One region of the Streptomyces sp. NPDC053069 genome, then DNA from elsewhere that is predicted to be linked to it. Evidence: riboswitches for the same ligand, from Rfam matches in the RefSeq annotation. Region 1 holds a riboswitch; the other holds the start of a gene.
The links. A riboswitch is a leader RNA that binds a small molecule or an ion and turns the genes downstream of it on or off. The one in region 1 is predicted to bind glycine.
Positions count from the first base shown of each region.

Region 1 (6,542 bases):
CCCGCTCAAGCGCCACCGCAACCCGCAGACCAGGGCACATGCCGAGGCCCGTACGAAGGAGCTGGCGGCGCTCACCGTGAAGCTGCACGCGGCCCTCGTGCAGACCGCTCTCGGCGTGCGGCTGCCCTGAGCTCGGCGGCTCCCCGGCGGCCGGATCGGGCAGCTGTTCCCGGCCCGACTACCCAAACGTCCCGGGCACGGCCTAGGGTTGCTGTGTGAACGAGCTCGATGTCGTAGGTGTCCGGGTCGAAATGCCCTCCAACCAACCGATCGTGCTCCTGCGCGAAGTGGGAGGCGATCGTTACCTCCCCATCTGGATCGGGCCGGGGGAGGCGACGGCGATCGCCTTCGCCCAGCAGGGCATGGCCCCCGCCAGGCCACTGACCCACGACCTGTTCAAGGACGTGCTGGAGGCCGTCGGCCAGGAGCTGACCGAAGTACGCATCACCGATCTGCGGGAAGGCGTCTTCTACGCGGAGCTGGTCTTCGCCAGCGGCGTCGAGGTCAGCGCCCGCCCCTCCGATGCCATAGCGTTGGCCCTGCGCACCGGGACGCCCATCTACGGCAGTGACACGGTCCTGGACGACGCCGGTATCGCCATTCCGGACGAGCAGGAGGACGAAGTGGAGAAGTTCCGCGAGTTCCTCGACCAGATCTCGCCCGAGGACTTCGGCACCAGCAGCCAGTGATCAGGAGCGGCCGGTAAGTGCCGATCCTCCTGGTGGGACGGGCATGTGCCACCGGCCATTGAGAGCGTCCTACGGCTTCCCCCGAAGGCATTCGGCTAGCCTTTCCCCGCGGTGGGACACGGGAAACCACTCCTAGGGTGATTATCACTCGGCGTGCCGAGTGTGGCGATCGTTGACGCACCCCTGGTGACTGCCTACCGTCGTGAAGGCAGGTCAAGGACGGAGGTCGGCGTGAGAACCAGCGGCGACGGTACGGCTGGGGGTGCTCCCGTGCGCGGTTTCGGGGAGAGCGGTCCGTACCCGGTTCACAGCAGCGCGGTGGATCACGCTCCGCAACGGCCGACGGCGGTGCCGAACGGCGGAGGGGCGGCGTCCATGACATCCGAGCAGATCGGCTATCGGGGGCCCACGGCCTGCGCGGCGGCCGGCATCACCTACCGGCAGCTCGACTACTGGGCCCGCACCGGCCTGGTCGAGCCGAGCGTGCGGCCCGCCTACGGGTCGGGCACCCAGCGGCTGTACAGCTTCCGGGACGTGGTCGTCCTGAAGATCGTGAAGCGGTTCCTGGACACCGGGGTCTCGCTGCAGAACATCCGCGCGGCCGTGCAGCACCTCAGAGAACGCGGTTTCCGCGATCTGGAGCGGATGACCCTGATGAGCGATGGCGCAACGGTCTACGAGTGCACCTCGCCGGACGAGGTCCACGCCCTGCTCCAGGGCGGTCAGGGCATCTTCGGGATCGCCGTCGGCGTGGTGTGGCGGGACGTGGAAAGCGCACTCTCCCAGCTGCACGGCGAGCGCATCGACACGGGCGAGACCCTCGTCGGGCACAACCCCGCGGACGAGCTGGCGCGGCGCCGCAACCGGGCGGTCTGACGCTGCCCCTTCCGGGGCCGGGCATTGTCAGTGCCGTGGTGCAGCATCGGAGATGTGAGAAACACGCCCACGATCCTGCATCTCGACATGGATGCCTTCTACGCCTCGGTGGAGCAGGCATCCAAGCCGAGCCTGCGCGGGAAGGCGGTCGTCGTGGGCGGCCTCGGACCACGCGGGGTGGTGGCCACCGCGTCGTACGAGGCACGGGCCTTCGGGGTCCACTCGGCGATGCCCATGGCCCAGGCCCGCCGGCTGGCGCCCAACGCCGCCTATCTGGTGCCGCGCTTCACCCTGTACCGGACGGTCAGCGAACAGGTGATGGCGCTGCTGCGGGAGCTGTCACCGCTGGTGGAGCCGCTCAGTCTGGACGAGGCGTTCGTGGACCTGGAGGCCGGGGGGACGGCCTGGGACGAGGAGTCGGCGCGGCTGGCCGGGATCAGGCTCCGCGCGGACATCCGGGAGGCCACCGGGCTCACCGGTTCGGTCGGGCTCGCCGCCTCCAAGATGCTCGCCAAGATCGCCTCCGAGCAGGCCAAGCCGGACGGCCTGGTGCTCATCGAGCCGGGGTCCGAGCGGGCCCTGCTGGGGCCCATGCCGGTGCGGACCCTGCCCGGGGTCGGCCCGGCCACCGGCGACCATCTGCGCAGAGCCGGGATCACGACGGTCGAGGAACTGGCGGAAGCGGGCGAGGACGAACTGGTCCGGCTGCTCGGCAAGGCCCACGGGCATGCGCTGTACGCCATGGCCCTGGCCCATGACGAGCGGCCCGTGGTGGCCGAGCGCGAGGCGAAGTCGGTGTCGGTCGAGGACACGTACGACGTGGACATCCATGACCGGCTGAGGATCGGCCTTGAGGTGCAGCGGCTCGCCGACCGGTGTGTGGGGCGGCTGCGCGAGGCCGGGCTGTCGGGGCGGACCATTGTGCTGAAGGTGCGGCGGTACGACTTCTCGACGCTGACCAGGTCGGAGACGCTCAGGGGACCGACGGACGATCCGGCGGTCGTGCGGGAGGCAGCCGCGCGGTTGCTGGACTCCGTGGACACCACGGGCGGGGTACGGCTGCTCGGCGTGGGTGTCTCCGGGCTCGCCGACTACACCCAGGAGGACCTGTTCGCCCAGGCCATGCCGGTGCCTTCGGCAGAAGAGCCGGAGAAGGGCGCGGTCGAGGTCATGGTGGAGCGGCCGGAGTCTGTCGAACGGCACTGGCGTGCCGGGCAGGATGTGCGGCATGCCGAATACGGACACGGGTGGGTGCAGGGCAGTGGACTGGGGCGGGTGACCGTGCGGTTCGAAACGCCGCAGTCCCCTCCGGGACGGGTGCGGACGTTCTTTGTCGACGATCCCGCGCTGGAGTCGGCCGATCCATTGCCGTTGGTTTCGGATTCCGCCCATGAGGAGCGTCCGACGCCGGACGGGGACGAGGAGCGGCCGGCGCCGGGGCGAGGCCAGGACGAGAGGCCTCAGGTCTCCTCCGAACCCGCCAGCTTGCCGAAGTCGTGGTCCGGGACCGACGGGGGCGGGGTCACGTCGAGGCCGTAGTGGTGGTAGAGCTGGAGTTCCTGTTCGGGGGAGAGATGGCGGCCCACGCCGAAGTCGGGGGCGTCCTTGATCAGGGCGCGGTCGAAGGGGACGTGGAGGGAGCCTTCGATCAGTTCACTGGGCTCCAGGGGGACGAAGGCGTCCCGGGAGAACAGGCCGGTGCGTATGGCCGCCCACTCGGGCACGCCGGTCGCGTCGTCGAGGTAGACCTCGTCGATGGTGCCGATCTTGGTCCCATTGCGGTCGAACGCCTTGCGGCCGATCAGGTTGCGCGGATCGATCTCGGTCTGCACGGTCCCTCTCCCTCCACTTGGTCGCAACTCATCCGTAACCACTACGAAAGAGCACAATCAGGGAGGCGGCCACTCGAAGGCTCGGGCGTTGACCTCGCTGGTAGGCTGACAGCGGCTGCTGACCCCGTGCGGGAGAGTCCTCCGACCACCTCGGAGGCGCCGAAGGAGCAAATCCTCCCCGGAATCTCTCAGGCTCACGTACCGCACGGACGAGGTCACTCTGGAAAGCAGAGCGGGTGTCGACGGCTTCCGCTCTCACCGACGGTGAAAGCCGGGGCTCTCGGGGCCCGGTGAAGCTCTCAGGTTGAGATGACAGAGGGGGAGGCCGTCGGGGCACCCGCGCCGTGGTGCCCCTCGAAGGTCGCGTCAGACCAGGAGGCCTCCGCAATGACCGCCCACCGCATTCCGCTCTCGGAGCTCGAAGCGGGCATCCCGTTCGAGCAGCGCCACATCGGGCCCGACCAGGAGGCGCGGGCCAAGATGCTCGCGCACGTCGGCTACGGCTCCCTCGACGAGCTGACCGCCGCCGCGGTCCCGGATGTGATCAAGAACGCCGACGCCCTCGATCTGCCGGGCGCCCGCACCGAGGCCGAGGTGCTCGCCGAGCTGCGCTCGCTCGCCGACCGCAACCAGGTCCTCGACTCCATGATCGGCCTGGGCTACTACGGCACCTTCACCCCGCCGGTCATCCTGCGCAACGTCATGGAGAACCCGGCCTGGTACACCGCGTACACCCCGTACCAGCCGGAGATCTCGCAGGGACGGCTCGAGGCCCTGCTGAACTTCCAGACCGTGGTCGCCGACCTCACCGGCCTGCCCACCTCCGGTGCCTCCCTGCTCGACGAGGGCACGGCCGCCGCCGAGGCGATGGCCCTGTCGCGGCGCATGGGCAAGAACAAGAAGGGCCTGTTCCTGGTCGACGCGGACGCGCTGCCGCAGACCATCGCCGTCATCGAGACGCGCGCGGAGCCCACCGGTGTCGAGGTCGTCGTCGCCGACCTCAGCGAGGGCATTCCGGCCGAGGTGGCCGAGCGCGAGATCAACGGCGTGCTGATCCAGTACCCGGGAGCCTCCGGCGCCGTACGGGACATCAAGCCGGTCATCGACCAGGCGCATGAGCTGGGTGCCCTGGTCACCGTGGCCGCCGACCTGCTGGCGCTGACCCTGCTGACCTCGCCGGGTGAGCTGGGCGCGGACATCGCCGTAGGTACCACCCAGCGCTTCGGTGTGCCGATGGGCTTCGGCGGTCCGCACGCGGGCTACATGGCCGTGCACGAGAAGTTCGCGCGCAGCCTGCCCGGCCGCCTCGTGGGCGTCTCCGTCGACGCCGACGGCAACAAGGCCTACCGGCTCGCGCTGCAGACCCGTGAGCAGCACATCCGCCGCGAGAAGGCCACCAGCAACATCTGCACCGCGCAGGTGCTGCTCGCCGTGATGGCCGGCATGTACGCCGTCTACCACGGGCCGGAGGGTCTGAAGACCATCGCCCGGCGCACGCACCGGTACGCCACGATCCTCGCCGCGGGCCTGAAGGCCGGCGGGGTCGAGATCGTCCACGGCGCCTACTTCGACACCCTCACCGCGCGCGTGCCCGGCAGGGCCGCCGAGGTCGTGGCCGCCGCCCGGGCGGGTGGCGTCAACCTGCGGCTCGTCGACGCCGACCACGTCTCCCTCGCCTGCGACGAGACGACCAAGCGGGCTCAGCTGGCCGCCGTCTTCTCCGCCTTCGGCGTCGAGGCCGACATCGAGGCGCTGGACGCGACCGCCGAGGACACCCTGCCCGAGGCACTGCTGCGCACCGACACCTACCTGGCCCACCCGGTCTTCCACCAGTACCGCTCCGAGACCGCGATGCTGCGCTACCTGCGCAAGCTGGCCGACCGCGACTACGCGCTCGACCGCGGCATGATCCCGCTGGGCTCCTGCACCATGAAGCTCAACGCGACCACGGAGATGGAGCCGGTCACCTGGCCCGAGTTCGGCCAGCTGCACCCGTTCGTGCCCGCCGAGCAGGCCGAGGGCTACCTCACGCTCATCCGCGAGCTGGAGGAACGTCTCGCCGAGGTCACCGGCTACGACAAGGTCTCCCTGCAGCCGAACGCCGGTTCCCAGGGCGAGCTGGCCGGTCTGCTGGCCGTACGCGGCTACCACCGCGCCAACGGCGACGAGCAGCGCACCGTGTGCCTGATCCCGTCCTCCGCGCACGGCACCAACGCCGCCAGCGCCGTGATGGCCGGCATGAAGGTCGTCGTCGTCAAGACCGCCGAGGACGGCGAGATCGACGTCCAGGACCTGCGCGCCAAGATCGAGCAGTACCGCGACGAGCTGGCGGTGCTGATGATCACCTACCCGTCGACGCACGGTGTGTTCGAGGAGCACGTCGCCGACATCTGCGCCCAGGTCCACGAGGCCGGCGGCCAGGTGTACGTCGACGGTGCCAACCTCAACGCCCTGGTCGGCCTCGCCAAGCCGGGCCACTTCGGCGGTGACGTCTCCCACCTGAACCTGCACAAGACCTTCTGCATCCCGCACGGCGGCGGCGGCCCCGGCGTCGGCCCGGTCGCGGTCCGCTCGCACCTGGCGCCGTACCTGCCGAACCACCCGCTGCAGCCGGAGGCGGGCCCGGACACGGGCGTCGGCCCGATCTCGGCCGCGCCCTGGGGCTCCGCGGGCATCCTGCCCATCTCCTGGGCGTACGTCCGCCTCATGGGCGGCGAGGGCCTCAAGCGCGCCACGCAGGTGGCCGTGCTCTCGGCGAACTACATCGCCAAGCGCCTGGAGCCGCACTACCCGGTGCTCTACACCGGCCCCGGCAACCTGGTCGCGCACGAGTGCATCATCGACCTGCGCCCGCTGACCAAGGCGACCGGCGTGAGCGTGGACGACGTGGCCAAGCGCCTGATCGACTACGGCTTCCACGCGCCGACCATGTCCTTCCCGGTGGCCGGCACGCTGATGATCGAGCCGACCGAGTCGGAGGACATCACCGAGCTGGACCGGTTCTGCGAGGCGATGATCGCCATCCGCGCGGAGATCGAGAAGGTCGGTTCCGGCGTGTGGCCGGCGGAGGACAACCCGCTGTCGGGCGCCCCGCACACGGCCGCCGCGCTCGGCGGCGAGTGGACGCACGCCTACAGCCGCGACG
Region 1 is NZ_JBITZN010000001.1:788,696-795,237, reverse strand. Features, by position in the region: gene ACIGXP_RS03595 (MerR family transcriptional regulator) at 1-130, shown strand, start outside; gene ACIGXP_RS03590 (bifunctional nuclease family protein) at 216-689, shown strand; gene ACIGXP_RS03585 (MerR family transcriptional regulator) at 921-1,565, shown strand; gene ACIGXP_RS03580 (DNA polymerase IV) at 1,620-3,104, shown strand; gene ACIGXP_RS03575 (PRC-barrel domain-containing protein) at 3,026-3,397, opposite strand; glycine riboswitch at 3,517-3,611, shown strand; gene gcvP (aminomethyl-transferring glycine dehydrogenase) at 3,785-6,542, shown strand, end outside.

Region 2 (6,542 bases), on a different contig from region 1:
ACTCTCCTGCGAGTGCCCCACCGGGGACTTGCCTGGTCCGGGCCTACTTGTTCAGGCCCGGGTACAGCGGGTGCTTGTCGGCGAGCGCCTTCACGCGCGCCTTGAGGGCCTCGGCGTCGTACGACGGCTTCAGCGCCTCGGCGATCACGTCCGCGACCTCGGCGAAGTCCTCGGCCGTGAAGCCGCGGGTCGCCAGGGCCGGCGTACCGATCCGCAGGCCCGACGTCACCATCGGGGGCCGCGGGTCGTTCGGGACCGCGTTGCGGTTGACCGTGATACCGACCTCGTGGAGTCGGTCCTCGGCCTGCTGCCCGTCCAGCTCCGACTCGCGCAGGTCGACGAGGATCAGGTGCACGTCCGTGCCGCCGGACAGGACGTTCACCCCGGCCTCACGGGCGTCCGCCGCCGTCAGGCGCTCGGCGAGGATCCGGGCACCCTCCACGGTACGACGCTGGCGCTCCTTGAACTCCTCCGAGGCCGCGACCTTGAAGGAGACGGCCTTCGCCGCGATCACGTGCTCCAGGGGACCGCCCTGGAAGCCCGGGAAGACGGACGAGTTCAGCTTCTTCGCGAAGTCCTTGCTGCGGGCGAGGATGATGCCGCCGCGCGGACCGCCCAGCGTCTTGTGCGTGGTGGAGGTGACCACGTCGGCGTACGGCACCGGGTTCGCGTGCAGCCCCGCAGCGACCAGTCCGGCGAAGTGCGCCATGTCGACCCACAGGTGGGCGCCGGCCTCGTCGGCGATCCGGCGGAACTCGGCGAAGTCCAGCTCACGGGGGTATGCCGACCAGCCCGCGATGATCACCTTCGGGCGGTGCTCCTTGGCCAGCCGCTCGACCTCGGCCATGTCGACCAGGCCGGTGGCGGCGTCCACGTGGTAGGCGACCACGTTGAACTGCTTGCCGGAGAAGTTCAGGCGCATGCCGTGGGTCAGGTGGCCGCCGTGGGCGAGGTCCAGGCCGAGGATGGTGTCCCCGGGCTGGGCCAGCGCGAACAGGGCCGCCTGGTTCGCGGAGGCGCCGGAGTGGGGCTGGACGTTGGCGTACTCGGCGCCGAACAGCTCCTTGATCCGGTCGATGGCGATCTGCTCGGCGACGTCGACGTGCTCGCAGCCGCCGTAGTAGCGGCGGCCCGGGTAGCCCTCGGCGTACTTGTTGGTCAGCACCGAGCCCTGCGCCTCCATCACCGCGAGCGGCGCGAAGTTCTCGGAGGCGATCATCTCCAGCGTGGACTGCTGGCGGCCGAGCTCGGCGTCGACCGCGGCGGCGATCTCCGGGTCAAGCTCGTGCAGGGGCGTGTTCAGGGAGGTCATACGGCTACGACTCCTCAGCCGGCGTTCTGGGCGGTGTACTCGTCGGCGGAGAGCAGGTCGGCCGGCTCCTCCGTGACGCGCACCTTGAACAGCCAGCCGCCCTCGAAGGGGGCCGAGTTCACCAGCGACGGGTCGTTGACGACGTCCTCGTTGACCTCGGTGACCTCACCGGTGACCGGCGAGTACAGGTCCGAGACGGACTTGGTCGACTCCAGCTCGCCGCAGGTCTCGCCCGCGGTCACCGTGGAGCCGACCTCGGGGAGCTGGGCGTAGACCACATCGCCGAGCGCGTTGGCCGCGAACTCGGTGATGCCGACCGTCGAGACGCCGTCCTCGGCGGCCGACAGCCACTCGTGCTCCTTGCTGTAGCGCAGCTGCTGGGGGTTGCTCATGGCCTGAATTCTCCTGTACGCGCGGGAGTGCTGATGAAGGGGGACGGTGGAAACCGCTGGTGAGCAGCGGAAACGTGCGCGGGGTCACACAATGACCGCGCCCAGTGTCTACTTCTGGCGCTTGTAGAACGGCAGCGCCACGACCTCGTACGGCTCGTGGCTGCCCCGGATGTCCACGCCGACGCCCGCGGTGCCGGGCGCCGCGTGTGCCGCGTCGACGTAGGCCATGGCGATCGGCTTGCCCAGGGTGGGGGAGGGGGCGCCGGAGGTGACCTCGCCGATCACCTGGCCGCCCGCGACGACGGCGTACCCGGCACGCGGCACACGCCGGCCCTCGGCGATCAGCCCGACGAGGACCCGCGGCGGGTTCTCCTGAGCCCGGGCGGCGGCCTCGGTGAGCGCCTCGCGCCCGACGAAGTCGCCCTCCTTCTCGAACTTCACCACCCGGCCGAGCCCGGCGTCGAAGGGGGTGAGCGCGGTGGTCAGCTCGTGCCCGTACAGCGGCATGCCCGCCTCCAGGCGCAGGGTGTCCCGGCAGGACAGGCCGCAGGGGACCAGGCCGACGCCCTCGCCGGCCTTGGTCAGCGCCTGCCACAGCTCCACGGCGTGCTCCGGCTTCACGAACAGCTCGAAGCCGTCCTCGCCGGTGTAGCCGGTGCGGGCGATCAGCGCCGGGACGCCGGCGACGGTGCCGGGCAGGCCGGCGTAGTACTTGAGGCCGTCGAGGTCGGCGTCCGTGAGCGACCTCAGGATGCCGGGGGACTCCGGCCCCTGCACGGCGATCAGCGCGTACGCGTCCCGGTCGTCACGGACCTCGGCGTCGAAGCCGGCGGCGCGCTCGGTCAGCGCGTCCAGCACCACCTGGGCGTTGGAGGCGTTGGCGACGACCATGTACTCGGTCTCGGCGAGCCGGTAGACGATCAGGTCGTCCAGGATGCCGCCGTCGGCCTGGCAGATCATGGTGTAGCGGGCGCGGCCGACGCCGACGGAGGCGATGTTGCCGACCAGGGCGTAGTTGAGGAGGGCGGCGGCCTGCGGGCCGGTGACGGTGATCTCGCCCATGTGGGAGAGGTCGAACAGACCCGCCTTCGTACGCACGGCGATGTGCTCGTCGCGTTCGGAGCCGTAGCGCAGGGGCATGTCCCAGCCGGCGAAGTCGGTCATCGTCGCATCGAGCGAGCGATGCAGCGCGTCCAGCGCGGTATGGCGCAGCTCAAGGGGTTCGGTACTGCTCATCGGACGGTCGTCTCCCAGGAAAGCAGGACAGGCGAGGAACGTTCCTCCCCATCTGTCATCGGAACCTGAGAGGTTCGCCAGGACCGCCACAGGGACGATCACGGCTTGCACCTTGGGTGGAGCCACTGTCGCAGCGGCCCGCTTTTCAGATGTGCCTCGCCCGCGCGGTAACGGGGCCTGAGAGATTCAAGGGAGGGACTTGCTCCTTCGGCGTCCCGGCAGCAGTGCTGCCAGGAACTCTCCCGCGCGGATTCAAGCGGCCGGTATGCAGTTGGCGGCCACATCATTGCACGGCGGGCCGGCTTTTGTAACCGACCTGTGGCAGGACGCGGACCCCTTCGCCACCCTCGTTCATTACCTTCTCTTTACGCGTAGCGGGCAGGAAGATTACCGGGCCGACAGGGGAGGAAGATCACGATGAACAGCACCCCGGTGTACGCCACCGTCACCACCGGCATCGCCGTGCCCGGGCAGCGCACCGCCCCTTCCCCCGTCGTCCGCGACCTGCGCGACCGCGCCGGCCGCAGCCCGCACGCCCTGCTCTTCGGCCCCGAGGACCTGGTGGTGATCGCCGGCCTGCCCGGCAGCGGCAAGTCCACCCTGATGCGGCGCGCGGTCGCCGGGCGCCGCATCGACTCCCAGGACATGCGCGACCGCTTCGCGGCCCGCCTGCCCCGCGCGCTCCCGTACGCCCTCTACCGCCCGCTGGTCCGCCTCGCCCACTACGCCGTCCTGCGCCGCGCCCTGCGCACCGGCGAGGGCGTCGTCGTCCACGACTGCGGCACCCAGTCCTGGGTGCGCGCCTGGCTCGCCCGCGCGGCCCGCCGCCGCGGCGGCACCCTCCATCTGCTCCTGCTCGACGTCACGCCGGACACGGCCCGCGAGGGCCAGCGAACCCGCGGCCGGGCCGTCTCCCGCTACGCCTTCCGCCGCCACCGCCGTACGACCGCCCGGCTGCTCGCCGCGGTCGGGCGGGGCGAGCCGCCCGCGGGCTGCGGCTCCGCCGTGCTGCTGGACCGCGCGGCGGCGGACACCCTGCGGCGGATCGCATTCACCGGATGAGGGGGCCCAGGGCTGAGGGGGGCACAGGGCTGAGGGGGGCGATGAGCACCAGGGTGAGGGGGACGATATGCGCAGGGGCAGGGACTGTCACAGCCACCCGCTAGCCTTCTTGGTCACAGCAGAGATTTCCAGCAGGCGGTAGGCAGATGGACTTCCCGGCGGACATTCCCGCGGACTTCCCGGCACAGGCGCACCCCCAGCCGCACGGCGGCTGGCCCGGCAACGAGCTGGAGGAGGTGCTCTCGGCCTCCCTCGGCATACCCGCCGCGGCCGGCCGGATCATCGAGGTCCTGGGCCGCAGTCTGCTGTGGATCCCGCTGCCGAGCGGGGGCGGCCCCGACAGCGGCGCTCTGGACCTGCCCACGCTGGACATCGCCGGCCAGGCGTACGTCCCGGTGTTCAGCTCCGAGGAACAGCTGCGCCAGGCGGCCGGCTCCCACATGGCGTACACCATCGCTCCCGCCGTGGAGTTCGCCCGCGGTCTGCCCCCGCAGGTCGGCATCGCCGTGAACCCCGACGCTCTGGTCGGCATCCCGCTTCCGCCCGAGGCGGTGGCCGAGCTGTGCCGGGCCGGCCGCACCCCGCTCGACGGCCCCGGCACCGGCGGCCGGGTCCGCCTCTTCGAACCCGACTGGCAGGACGACCCGGTCGACTTCCTCTCCGCCGCGTCCGCCGAGTTCGCCGAGACCGGCGTGGTCCTCACCGCCCGCCGCTGCCTGGCCGCCATAGAGACCGACGACCCGGTGATGTTCGTCGGCGTGGAACTCTCCCAGTGGGAGGGCGACCTGCGCACGCTCCCCATGCAGGCCCTGGGCCGCGCCCTGGGCAAAGTCCCGGTCAAGTGGCCGATGAACCTGGTCCTCCTCGACGTGACGGACGACCCGGTGGCCGCATGGCTCAAGGCGAACGTCCGCCCCTTCTATCAATACGGTCACTAGAAGTACGGCCACCGGGTACGACGCGGGGGCAGCCGGCCCAGGGGCGCGGGGAACCGCGCGACGAGCCCCCCACACACCCGCACCCGCGCACGCACAGAAGGCCCGGAGCCACTGGGCGCTTAAGCTGTCTCCAAACGCGGGGCACGAAAAAGAGAAGGGCACGACAGGTGAGCGCGAGCCACAGCGGCAGCGTCGAGCACATGCTGCGCCAGGTCACGCCCGGACGCTACGACGCCTACGAGGCCCTGCTGCGTGCCCTCGCCACCCCGTCCGCCGGCCAGATCTGGATGCTCCTGTGGCACGGCCAGGCCGGCTCCCCGGACGCCCAGTACGGAAACATGGAGGTCGACGGCTTCCAGTACGCCCCCTGCGTCACCTCCGCCCAGGAACTCTCGGCCAGCGGCTGGAACCGGTCCTACGAGGTCGTCGAGGGGCTCGACGTGGCCCGCACCCTCTACCCGGACCACTACGGTCTCTGGCTCAACCCGCACGCCCCGGGCGGCGGCGTCGGCATCCCCTGGCTGGACCTGCGCCGCATCGCCACGGGCCTGGACCGCCAGCCCGCCGGCCCTCTCCGGCTGACCGAACCCGGCATCGAGATTCCGCAGTTCTACGCCCTGCTCGCGCAGAACGCCCATCGCACACCGGCCCTGCGCTCGCTGCGCCGCGCCTGGGTGCAGCCCGCGCTCGGCGCCCCGTATCTCGCCATCGGCCTGGACGTGTACGACACCTCGCCGGCCGCGGTCGACTCGGTGCGCGCGATGATGCAGCAGTCCGTCGGCGCGGTCCCGGAGGGCCTGCCGGTGTCGACGGTCGCGATGACCGACGAGTACGACCCGGTCGTGATGTGGATGCGGGCCAATGCCCGCCCGTTCTACGACCGTGACGCCCACGCCGCGCCACAGCCCCAGCTCCAGGCCTCTCCCCAGCAGCAGGCGCCCGTCGCCGGATACGGCTATCCACCGGTGCACGGCAGCTACTGACCTGGGCTCATCGCCCGTATGTCCCGTTTTGCCCACGCAGTTGTCCGGCCGGCTCTCGTCCGGTCGCCGTAACTTCCTGTCCGCATAACAGGAAACGCCTGCTTGCATCACGGTTGCGCATCCATTCCTCGTCAAGGCTGGCGGCTGATCGCGCAAGCGTTGAAGACTCCCCCTTCAAGGGGTTCGCCCCTGTGTACGACGGACTGTTTGATGCCGCTACCAGCGGCAAGTGCGGGCCGGCTACCGCCGGTTGAGAGGGGTCCCAGCCTGATGACGGCACCATTGCACGAGCCGACCGCGGAAGCGGCCCCGGGTGCGGCAGAGGAAGCGGCGGTCGCGGCCACCGACGCGAAGGCCGTTCAGGGCCGGTCCCTGGGCCGGATCGCCTGGGAACGCCTCAAGCGGGACAAACTGGCCCTCACGGGCGGCGTAGTCGTGCTCCTCCTCATCGTGGTCGCACTGCTCGCACCGGTGATCACGAGTCTCGTCGGTCAGGACCCGGACCTCTACCACCAGGGCCTGATCGACCCGCTGTTCAGCACCCCCAAGGGCTCGATGGGCGGCATCAGCGGCGACCACCTGCTCGGTGTCGAACCGGTCAACGGCCGCGACATCTTCG
Region 2 is NZ_JBITZN010000009.1:4,822-11,363, forward strand. Features, by position in the region: gene glyA (serine hydroxymethyltransferase) at 44-1,312, opposite strand; gene gcvH (glycine cleavage system protein GcvH) at 1,327-1,704, opposite strand; gene gcvT (glycine cleavage system aminomethyltransferase GcvT) at 1,813-2,940, opposite strand; glycine riboswitch at 3,096-3,195, opposite strand; gene ACIGXP_RS21725 (AAA family ATPase) at 3,358-4,002, shown strand; gene ACIGXP_RS21730 (enhanced serine sensitivity protein SseB) at 4,149-4,940, shown strand; gene ACIGXP_RS21735 (enhanced serine sensitivity protein SseB C-terminal domain-containing protein) at 5,141-5,923, shown strand; gene ACIGXP_RS21740 (ABC transporter permease) at 6,194-6,542, shown strand, end outside.
Region 2: linked by a shared signal. The riboswitch ahead of gcvT (glycine cleavage system aminomethyltransferase GcvT) and the one ahead of gcvP (aminomethyl-transferring glycine dehydrogenase) in region 1 are both predicted to bind glycine.